Regions from separate parts of the Bernardetia sp. MNP-M8 genome, predicted to be linked through region 2. Evidence: riboswitches for the same ligand, from Rfam matches in the RefSeq annotation. Region 2 holds a riboswitch; the other holds the start of a gene.
The links. A riboswitch is a leader RNA that binds a small molecule or an ion and turns the genes downstream of it on or off. The one in region 2 is predicted to bind cobalamin.
Positions count from the first base shown of each region.

Region 1 (5,691 bases), 1.2 Mb from region 2:
CAACATCGCCAGTTGCGTATTATTGAGTTTCCTCGTTATCAATCGTTTGCTCAATCATTTGCCAATACAGTTCCTTATTCAGAGGAAATTGGTTTTATGTTAGATATGAAGCAAGAAGATGTTGATATGAATTATTATGTTACAGCACATGAAACAGCACATCAATGGTGGGGGCATCAAGTTACAGAAGCTCCTGTGCAGGGAAGTACAATGCTTTCTGAAACGCTGTCTCAATATTCGGCTTTGATGGTAATGAAACATAAATATCCTAAAGAACTTGTTCAAAAATTCTTGATATATGAGTTGAATAGTTACTTAAGAGGAAGAAGTAATGAAAAAAAGAAAGAGCTTCCTTTAGATTTGGTAGAAGGACAGCAATATATTCATTATCGTAAAGGTTCTTTGATTATGTTTGCTTTGCAGGATTATATTGGCGAAGATAAAATAAATCTTGCCTTGAAAAATTATCTCAATAAATGGAAGTTTAGTGAAGGAAATTATCCAACTACGACTGATTTGACAGACGAAATAAAAGCTGTTACACCTGATTCGCTTCAATATTTGATTACTGATTTAGTAGAAAGTATTACTTTTTATGAAAATCAAGTCGAAAATGCAACTTATAAAGATTTGGGTAATGATACGTATGAAGTTACCTTAGAACTCTCTAGTGGAAAAGTCGTTGCAGATTCTTTAGGAAAAGAAACTGAATTGCCTTTGACTGAATGGATAGATATTGGAGTTTATGGAGAAGAACCAACTGAAGCAAATGCAGAAGGTTATAAGTTTGCTCCTCTTTTATATCTTGAAAAACATCAAATCACAAAAGAAAACTCTACATTAAAAATTAAAGTAAAAGGAAAGCCTGTAAAAGCTGGAATTGATCCTCTTAATAAACTTATCGACAGACACCCTGATGATAATGTCAAAAAAGTAGAGAAAGAGTAGCCTTTATTTATTTGAAGTCAAAAGTCCAACAAAAAACCACTTTTAGAAAATAAACTCTAAAAGTGGTTTTTTATTTTTCTGATGTGTCTTCCTAATATTGTAGTGATGAATATCAAACAATTTTGACTAAAAATCGTATTCGGTGTAGTATTACAAAATGTTATAATCCCTACGAAAATGCAGTTGCAGAACATGTCAATGCATATTTTGAAACAAGAATTTTACTAGAAACTCAACAATCTTATTTGACTTGGATGAAACAACTGGTAGAGCAAAGTGTACAAATATATAATAAAGAATCAAGAAGAAAATGTTCAAATAAGAACCTATAAAAAAGAAAAATCAGACAGTTTAGAAACTGCCTGATGTATATATAATTTATCTAAAAAACTGTAACACTATTTCAAGACGAGACAACTTCTTTAATAGGGAGAAATAAAATAGTATAAATTTTAGATTCTTAAGGAAGAAAAATAACTTCATTAGGACCTGCACTTGCAGTAAATGTATTTTTTAGAGTTCCTTTATTGTCATATTGTATTACTTCATTTCCTTCTGGACCTTGAAAATTAGCAATTCCTACCCAAATATCACCATTTGAAGGGTCAATACTTACCCCATAAGCACCATTCTGAATAATTGGAGTTGTAGCTTGAGCTGTCGCAGTAATAGGTAACTCATAGATTCCACTGCTAAAATTATAATACAAAATATCTTTGCTTGGATTAATAGCTAAATGTCCACCTACATTTTCACTTCCTGCATTCAATTGAATAGTAGTTTCGATACTATTTGTAGATGTATTTATCTTATAGATTGCTCCAGTTGAAGAACCAAAAGGAGATGCTGTCACCCAAATATCACCATTTTTATCTAAAAGCATATCTTTTGGGCTGTTTGGAGAAATATCAATTGTATTTTCTAATACATTGCTAGAAGGGTTATAAACTGAAATAGTAGAACCAAAAGTATTAGCAACAAATGCTTTTTTAGTCTTACTGTCAAACACTACATATTCAGCACCTGAACTAGCTTCTATTGTAGTAATAATTTTTTTTATTTGAGTATCTATAACCAAAATTTTTGCAGGAATATCTCCAAAATTTCCCCAAGTAGTAATATATGCTTTATTGTTTCCAACATCAGCAAGATAACGAGGGTTTGCAAATTTGAAGGTGGTAGTATCAAAAATAGTTGCCTGTCTTTCGAATGTTCCTCTATGTACAACTTCAATTTTATCACTTCCACTTACCATCAAATAAGCTTCATCTTCCAAAATAGATATAGATTGAAGTTGATCTCCTAAACTATCACCAGTAACGGTCTGAAAAATTTGCTGAGTAACACTATTAGATGTAGAGATGTGTCCAACTGAAGAATTATTCATTCCAAAAACACCTTCATTAACTACTAAATAACCTTGTGCATATTTTCCCTCAAGAATATCAGGAGTATTTTCTCCGTCATCATTACAAGAAGAAAAAACAGAAACTGAAATAAGAACATACAAAAACAGAGTCCAAAAGTTTGGACGTAAATTAGAATTACGAATAGACATAAAAATTAAAAAGAATAAAATAAAATAATGACTCTAGTTTTTTCCCGAACTGAGAGTACAAGAATAGAAAAGGCAGGTCTCCTGACTGATTTGAAAAATTGCTGACCTTCCCACCTAAATCAATTACGAATTATGAAATAATCAGTGTAACTAATTAAAAATTACGAATTGAATAAATTTATAATTAGGCAGTGGTATGTAGAACACAATTATTTTTTGAAGTAGAATTACTTGATAACTATCAAAAAACCAAATTCACAGTTGCGGGTACAGTTACGGAATAAATCACATAAAATGATGACCGTATTCCCTTTTCAGTGTTTTTATATAAAAAACACCACCTTTTCAAGCTGCAAAGGTAGTGTTTTTTGTGAAATGATTTTGTATTATTTTATCGCCCTTTACTAGATTTATCTTATTTGTGTTTCTAGAGCCATAAAATGAGTGACTTCATTAGAATAAAGAGGAAAGATTTGAACTTGACAAGTATAAGGCGTTTTATCTTTTTTATAATTGACAACTGATATTTTAAAAGGTCTTCTTTTTTGAAGGTTCATTTTGATTTCCTTTCTTGATGGTCGTCGGTAGGGACACCAACAACGGCTATAGCTCTTATACTCCTCCAAACGTAATTAGTGAGTGTCTAATCGGAATTCCTATTTGGATTTTGTATGAAATAAGTATTCTTAATTTCGGCTTCTATTCAAAAGAATAGAAATATAGCAATTGCAAAAGCTGAAAAATTAAGACAAATGGAATAAAATAATTTCTAATTTTATATAATTTTTCTAATAAATCAGAAAATTTATAAAACTATATCTATATAATCTAGTTATGTCTCCAACTATTACCTCCTAGCCTTTATACTATTTTTCAATCATTATTTTTTGTATGTTATTTAATAAAAAACAAGCTACAAAGAAGGCAATAGTCATTTTTTAAACTCTCTTAGATAGTTCATGCTAGATTCTATTCCATTTTTACGTGTTCCAAAACACTTAGCTCCTGAAAAGCACCGAGATTTTGCTATTCTTACGATGGTAGGAGTTTTAGGTTTTTCTGCTCATGTAGTATTTTTGATATGCTTTCTGATTTTTGGAGTATATTCAATGGCATATTTTAATATAGCTAGTTGTTTTCTTTTTGCTGTTATTTTTATGGCAAACAGACAAATTGACTCAAATACGTCTACACTATTAACTGTTGCTATAGGAGAAATTATTCTTCACGCTATTTGTGCAGTTATTATTATAGGCTGGGATTCTAACTTTCATTACTATCTCTTTTTGGCAATGATGACTTCGTTTTTAACAGGTCGTGTGGGCATGACTTCTTATTTTTCTAATGGGATTGCTTTTTTTTCTTACCTAGCTCTTTATTTTTATACTTCTAATTTTGCGCCTTTACAGGAAATTTCAGAAACAGGAAAATTTACATTTGGAATAATGAATTTAATAAGTGCTGGCATAATGGTAGTTACAATTACAGCTTATTTCAATTATGTAGCCAGCGAATCAGCTAGAAAATTTATAGCTTCAAACACCGAACTTTCTCAACAAACAGAAGAATTAAAGACACAATCTGAAAAATTAAGTAAAGCCAATACACATACAATGGATAGCATTAAGTATGCCCTGCGTATTCAAGAAGCAATGCTTCCTTCATCAAAGGAATTAACTCAAATTTTGGGAAATGAAAATTATATGGTGTTTTATAGTCCTAAAGATATTATTTCAGGCGATTTTTTTTGGTGTAAAGAGGTAAAAAACAAAAAAATAATTGCTCTTGGAGACTGTACGGGGCACGGCGTTCCAGGGGCAATGCTTACAATGATAGGAGAAAGCCTTTTGAATAGTATTATAGAAAAAGGAATTACACAACCGTCTCTTATTTTAGATGCTTTACAAGATTATTTTTCTACGTTATTTATCAGTAGAAATGATGTGAGAGATGGAATGGATATTTCTATTTGTACAATTGATAGTAATCAAAATCAACTCTCTTTTGCAGGTGCTAAAGCTCCTCTTACTTATATACAAAATGGAAAAATAAAGGCGATAAAAGGAGATAGAATGAGTATAGGACAAACATTTACTCGTAAGTTTATACCTAGAGATTTTACAAATCATCAGATAGATATTTCTATTCCAACTACTTTTTATATGTATTCTGATGGTTATCAAGACCAATTTGGAGGAAAAAATAATACAAAATTTTATAGTAAAAATTTGAGAAAACTTCTACTAGAAATTTATGAGCAGCCTATGAAAAAACAGCGTCTTGTCTTTAAAAGAACCCTTTTTAAATGGAGAAATCTAAATAAACAAACTGACGATGTTACTATACTTGGGTTCAAAATCGATCCTAATGAATCGCAAGAAAAAACAAAGAGTATAGAAGAACAAATAATTGAAAATGAATATAATGATGATAAATTAAGTGATGAGATTATTCAAAAACAATTGGAAATTCGAAAAATTTTGTATGAAGAAAATTATCGAAGTTAGTTAGAAATTGTTTAAGAACAGAACACAGATAAAGTGTTCATTCTTCCATAAAATGTCCATTCTTAAATAACTTCAAAGTATATATAGAACCAAAATTATAAAAAGGCTTTTAAACTTATTTAGTTTGAAAGCCTTTTTTGTTGTTTATTTTTTTAACTTGAGCTAGAAAAATTCTTTGAATAAAAAAACATTCAATCAAATGAAAACAAATACACTAGTATCATTTTTTATCTTGTTGCTTTTCTCTATCTCAATTTGTAAAGCTCAAAGCACTTATAAAAATGAACCTTCATTAGAAAATCAGTATGGCACACCAAATGCAGATGCACCAAAAGAAATTTTAGATTATGCTGATTTAATTGGAAAATGTAATTGCAAATCTGTCAGTCGAATTAATCAGACAGAATGGTCAGATACAGTTGCCATGACTTGGGAATTCAAATATATCATGAATGGAATGGCTATTCAAGACCAAACTCTAAAGGCTGATGGAAAACATTCAGGCAGTATTCGTCAGTTTAATTCAGATAGTTCTCGTTGGTATGTGCATTATTATAGTAGCTCAGTAGCTATTCCTATTATGTCGGTTTGGGAAGGAAATAAAAATGAACAAGGTGATATAGTTTTGTATAAAAATCAACCTTCACCAACTGGTGCAGCAGGTTTTTACAAAATTGT
Region 1 is NZ_CP147012.1:4,899,664-4,905,354, forward strand. Features, by position in the region: gene V9L04_RS19800 (M1 family aminopeptidase) at 1-948, shown strand, start outside; gene V9L04_RS19805 (DUF5074 domain-containing protein) at 1,409-2,506, opposite strand; cobalamin riboswitch at 2,560-2,866, opposite strand; gene V9L04_RS19810 (hypothetical protein) at 2,917-3,063, opposite strand; gene V9L04_RS19815 (SpoIIE family protein phosphatase) at 3,466-5,013, shown strand; gene V9L04_RS19820 (DUF4440 domain-containing protein) at 5,213-5,691, shown strand, end outside.
Region 1: another riboswitch for cobalamin. It lies ahead of V9L04_RS19805 (DUF5074 domain-containing protein); the one in region 2 lies ahead of metE (5-methyltetrahydropteroyltriglutamate--homocysteine S-methyltransferase).

Region 2 (5,691 bases):
AACATCTCCACTGGTTTGGATTCTTTGAGAAGTTTTTATTAACCCATTTTCATATGTATAAAGCCATTTATTTATCAAAAGATTGTCACGATAATAATCTTCTTGCATAAGCAAATCATCAAGATATGTATACACTCTTTCTGATAACATAGAATTATCTCTATAGTATGTTAATTTTTCTATACGAGAATTTCCATCGTAACTAATTTCTCGTCTTTCTTCTAGCTCAGGAACATCATTAATAAAAAGTCGTGGTCTTTTGATCTCATATGATATGAGTCTGTTTTGGTTATCATACTTATAATATTTTATCTCATGTGGTACTTCTCTCCAAGCACTCGTAGTAGATTCCTGAATCTTTCGTTTTCCTTTATACATTATATCTGTATATTTAATAAGCTCACCCTCTTCATTATAATAATTTATACGCTCAGGAATACAAGAAAACTTGCCCTCTTCAATCTCTTCTTTTTGACAAGATGAGATGACTAGAGACAAAAACAATGTAAAAATCAAAGAATTTAGATAGTTGTATTTTTGCATAAGCTATTTATTTATAAGTTTGAAAGTGCTGAGTATTCTTTCTTTTACTGTGCTATTTATACAGAAATTGAAATGTTACAAAGGTAGGAAAAAAACAGTAAATAGGAATTCGGAAACTGTTTTTCGTACCACAAAAAAATAGCTCTAGATTTTTTTTGTAATTCTAAAGCTATTCTGAAATGAAAATAATTTTAAGATAGAGCAAACACAGTGTATTTAGTTTATAGGAGTTGGTTTTTTGTTTTCATCTATTGCTACCAACGTAAACTCACCTGTTATTGCCTTTTCTCTAGTCTCTGAATACATTTGTTCAATATAAATCTCTACACTTATTTTCAAACTGGTGTTACCAATTTTACTGATTTTGCCAATCAGTTCTATAATTGTACCTGCAGGAATAGGATGTGTAAAATCAATTCTATCACTACTTACAGTTACCATTTTTTGTCTAGTAAAACGAGTAGCTGTAATAAAAGCAACCTCATCCATCAAGTACATGGCTGTTCCTCCAAATAAAGTATCGTAATGATTTGTAGTATTAGGAAAGACAGCTTTAAAAATATGTGTTTGAGCAGCTTTTATTTTTTCTTCTATTTCTTGTGTCATTATTTTATTTTTTTAAATCCATAAACACAATGCCTACAACCACTTTTGCAACAAGAATTTCTTAATAAATGGTAGAGTTCAGTAAATACCCAATAGCCATTTTCTTTGTAATAATGTACATTTTCTATCAACGATTCTCTAGCAGGAAAAGAATAATTTTGAGAGTTATTTACAAGTGTGTTTAAGTAAATTAAACAATCTTTACAAAGGCAATCAAATTGAGTTTTACTCAAAAAATCTGTAGTTTTTTTGCTAATAGTTACTTGATTACATTGACAATTACTAATATCATCTATTTTACAAATAAATTCTATATTGCATCTAGGACAAGTTTTAGGTGAGTATTGTGTCATTTTTTTGAAAGAAATACAGACAGAAAAAATATATTACTTTTCTGTCTGTATAATTTTAGGGTTATAAAATTTCTGTTTCAACTGCTGTACGCAATTCTTTAGCAGCACTTACCATTTCGGTCATGGCTTTTTTGGTTTCTTCCCAATGGCGAGTTTTGAGTCCACAATCTGGATTTATCCAAAGCTGGTCTATTGGAATATATACTTTTGCTTTTTCCATTAAAGCGACCATCTCGGTTTTGGAAGGAACTCTAGGCGAGTGAATATCATATACACCAGGTCCAATTTCATTTGGATACTTAAACTCTGAAAAAGCATCTAATAATTCCATTTGTGAACGGCTACATTCTATCGTAATTACATCAGCATCCATAGAAGCAATATTTTGGATGATGTCATTAAATTCAGAATAACACATGTGAGTATGAATTTGTGTATCATTTTCTACACCACTTGATGCAATTCGGAAAGCACCAACTGCCCATTCTAAATAGGCTGTCCAATCTTTTTTACGCAAAGGCAATCCTTCACGAATAGCAGGTTCATCAATCTGAATAATTTTGATATTCGCTTTTTCCAAATCTGCAACTTCATCTCGGATAGCTAAAGCAATTTGATTACATGTTTGGCTTCTAGGTTGGTCATTTCTTACAAAACTCCATTGCAAAATTGTAACAGGACCTGTTAGCATTCCCTTAACCCATTTTTTAGTTAAAGATTGTGCATAAGCCGTCCAACGCAATGTCATGGGATTTGGTCGGAATACATCTCCATAAATAATAGGAGGTTTGACACAGCGAGAACCATAACTCTGTACCCAGCCATTTTGTGAAAACTCAAATCCTTCTAATTGTTCACCAAAATACTCTACCATATCATTGCGTTCAAATTCTCCATGAACTAATACATCAATTTCGGTTTCTTCTTGCCAACGAATAGTTTGTTCAGTTTCTTTGGCTATCAAATCGTCATATTGTTGTTGAGTGAGTTCGCCCTTTTTAAATTTTGCTCTCCAACTTCTTACTTCACTCGTTTGAGGAAATGAGCCAATAGTTGTGGTAGGAAATAATGGTAATTTCAATGATTCTCTTTGGACTAACTTTCGTACTTGAAAATCAGATTTTCGCTGTGTATCTTTTTGTTTAATAGTAGCTACACGCTCTTTTACAGCTTTATTATGAATTAGTGTAGAGGTTTTACGTTTTTGATTAGTCTCTTTATTTTCTTGAAGTTTGTTTTGGGTTACTTCCAAATTGTCGCCATTGGCTAATTCTTTGAGTGTAACTACTTCTTCGATTTTCTGTTTGGCAAATGCAAGCCAATTTTTCACTTCTGGTTTTAGTGATTTTTCATTGTTTTCGAAGCTCAAATCACAAGGACAATGTATCAAAGAACAAGAAGGAGCAATCCAAACTCTTTCTTTACCAATTTTATCAATAGTCTTTTGGATAATAGACAGTGAATTTTGAAAATCATTTTTCCAAATATTTCTGCCATCAACAATACCTAAGGAAAGATTGGTTTCAGTTTTTATAAAATTGGTAGTCAGAATATCTTCTAGTTGAGAAGGACAACGCACCAAATCTAAATGCAAAGTCTGAATAGGCAAATCTAATACAGTACCCAAATTGTCACCATAGCAATCAAAATAATTAGCTAAGATAATGTGCAATTGAGGAAACTTTTTTGCAATTAAATTATAGGTTGTTGTTATGGCAGCCTGTTCTTTTGATGTTAAATCTAAGGAAAGATAAGGTTCATCAAATTGAATATGTGTTGCTCCATTAGCTATTAATTCTTCTATTACCTCTATATAAACAGCCAATAAATTAGGTAATAAATCTATTTTATCAAATCCAGTTTCTTTTTCTTTTCCCAATAGCAAATAAGAAACACAGCCAATCAAAACAGGTTTAGGAGTAAAACTCATTTTTTTTGCTTCTAAAAACTCATTAACTACTTTTTTGCTAAACCAAGAAAATTTTTGATTCGCTACAAATTCGGGTACAATATAATGGTAGTTGGTATCAAACCATTTTGTCATTTCCATTGCTGTTACATCAAACCCATTTTTTTGATGTCCTCTTGCCATAGCAAAAAGCAAATCTATTTCAGCAACTTGATTGTCTTGTGCTAATTCTTGATACCTTGGAGGAATTGCTCCGACCATTAAAGTAGTATCAAGTACTTGGTCATAAAAAGAAAAATCGTTACAAGGAATTAAATCAATTTTGGCATCAAGTTGAATTTGCCAATTGTGTTTGCGAATGGTTGTGCCTGCTTCCAAGAGTTGCTCTTGGTTGATTTTAGCTGACCAATACTGCTCAGTCGCTTTTTTGAGTTCACGCTGACTACCTATCCTCGGATAGCCTAAATTTTGTGTACGCATGGTATTACTTTTAAATAAATGAATAATTTAAAAGTTCTTATTGCTTACAAATTCACAATGTTTTGGCAGATAGAAAAGACAAATGTAGATAGTAAAAAGGCACACTTATCCCATTAAATAGAAATAAATAGGTAAAACTATTTATCACACTATTTTGAGATAAAATATACCAACTCAACAAACTGCTTCATTCCACGAAAGCATTGTCAAATACGAAGAAGGCAGGTCTCCTGACTTGTATCATTTTTACCGTCCTTCCCGTTTTTGACAGTGGACAACAAGGATAAAAACTATTGAGATACTTACAGTTGCGGGACAGCTTGTGATTTGCACACAATTCCCTATTAATTTACGTAACGTAAAACCTTTTTCGCTTGATAAAGAAATTATAACAAAGAACTATAATTCAGTATCAAAGGTAGTAATAAAATTTAATTCTACATCTATTTTATTTAAGCCAATGGACTAATCACTCGTCTAGCATGTCGATACGCTTTTTGCCAATATTCGTATCTAAACAAAGGCTCTTCGACAACTCCTCTTGATGTAGAAGTATGAATAAATTCCAAATCATCTCTACTATCACCTGTTTTGGTAATAATTCCGACATGGCTAATACGATTTGGGTCGCTTCCTGTGGCAAAAAAAACCAAATCCCCAGTTTCTACATTATCTATAGAAACGTCTACTCCACTTACAGCCTGCGAACGTGAATCTCTTGAAAGCTCTATACCTGCTTCTTTGAAAGCCAAATGAGTAAGTCCAGAACAATCCAAACCATTGCTAGAAACTCCTCCCATCACATGCTGTGTTCCTAAATAAGTACGAGCTGCTTCAATTGCTTTTTGTGCGATAGCATCATGATTTCCAGAAACATTATCTGAAATATGTCCCTCTGAATGTGTATGAACAGTAGAGTTTGGATTCGCTAAAGTTTCAGCTTGATAACGAGTAAAAATTTCATCAAAAAGTTCTTTATGAACTCGCAAATCAATGACTGCTTTTACTGTCTTTCCATTTTCTTGAATAAATTCGATTCCTTTCATAATTGAGATTCTCTAAGATTTTAGCCTACGAATGTATAGTTTATTTAATTTTGAAAGATACTAATTTACAAATTGAATTGATATAAATCAAACTTTTAAAAAGGTAGTCCTGATATGGTAGAAATAGAAATAAGAAGCTATAATAAAGAAAAAAGATAATTGTATACAAATTTCAAAACTATTGCTTTTAATCAACCGTTAGTGAATTGATAGTAAAGATATTATCAAAACTAAATTATAAAAAACGATAGCTATATATAAAATTTTATGGAACGCAAATCACAAGACAACATACCCACTAGCAAAGTACAAAGAGCTGCCAAGTTTGCTAAAACAGGAGTAAAATTAGGTGCAAATTACGTAAAACACTATGCTAAGAAAACAATAAACCCAAATCTTAGTCGTCAAGAATTAGATGATGCTAATGCTAGTGATGTATATGATACATTGAGTGAATTAAAAGGAAGTGCTTTGAAGGTAGCACAAATGATGTCGATGAGTGAAGGAATGCTTCCAAGCGCATACAGTGAAAAATTTAAAATGGCTCAATATACTGCGCCCCCTTTATCCTTTCCATTGGTTGTCAAGACATTTAAGCAGTATTTGGGGAAAAGTCCGAATGATATTTTTGAGCAGTTTGACAAAGAGGCAATGAATGCAGCCTCTATTGGACAGGTTCATAAAGCAAAAATTGGAGACAAAACTTTTGCTGTCAAAATTCAATATCCAGGAGTAGCTGAAAGTATAGATTCTG
Region 2 is NZ_CP147012.1:818,910-824,600, forward strand. Features, by position in the region: gene V9L04_RS03550 (hypothetical protein) at 1-543, opposite strand, end outside; gene V9L04_RS03555 (acyl-CoA thioesterase) at 760-1,149, opposite strand; gene V9L04_RS03560 (cysteine-rich CWC family protein) at 1,149-1,502, opposite strand; gene metE (5-methyltetrahydropteroyltriglutamate--homocysteine S-methyltransferase) at 1,564-3,891, opposite strand; cobalamin riboswitch at 4,094-4,275, opposite strand; gene V9L04_RS03570 (C40 family peptidase) at 4,344-4,937, opposite strand; gene V9L04_RS03575 (AarF/ABC1/UbiB kinase family protein) at 5,205-5,691, shown strand, end outside.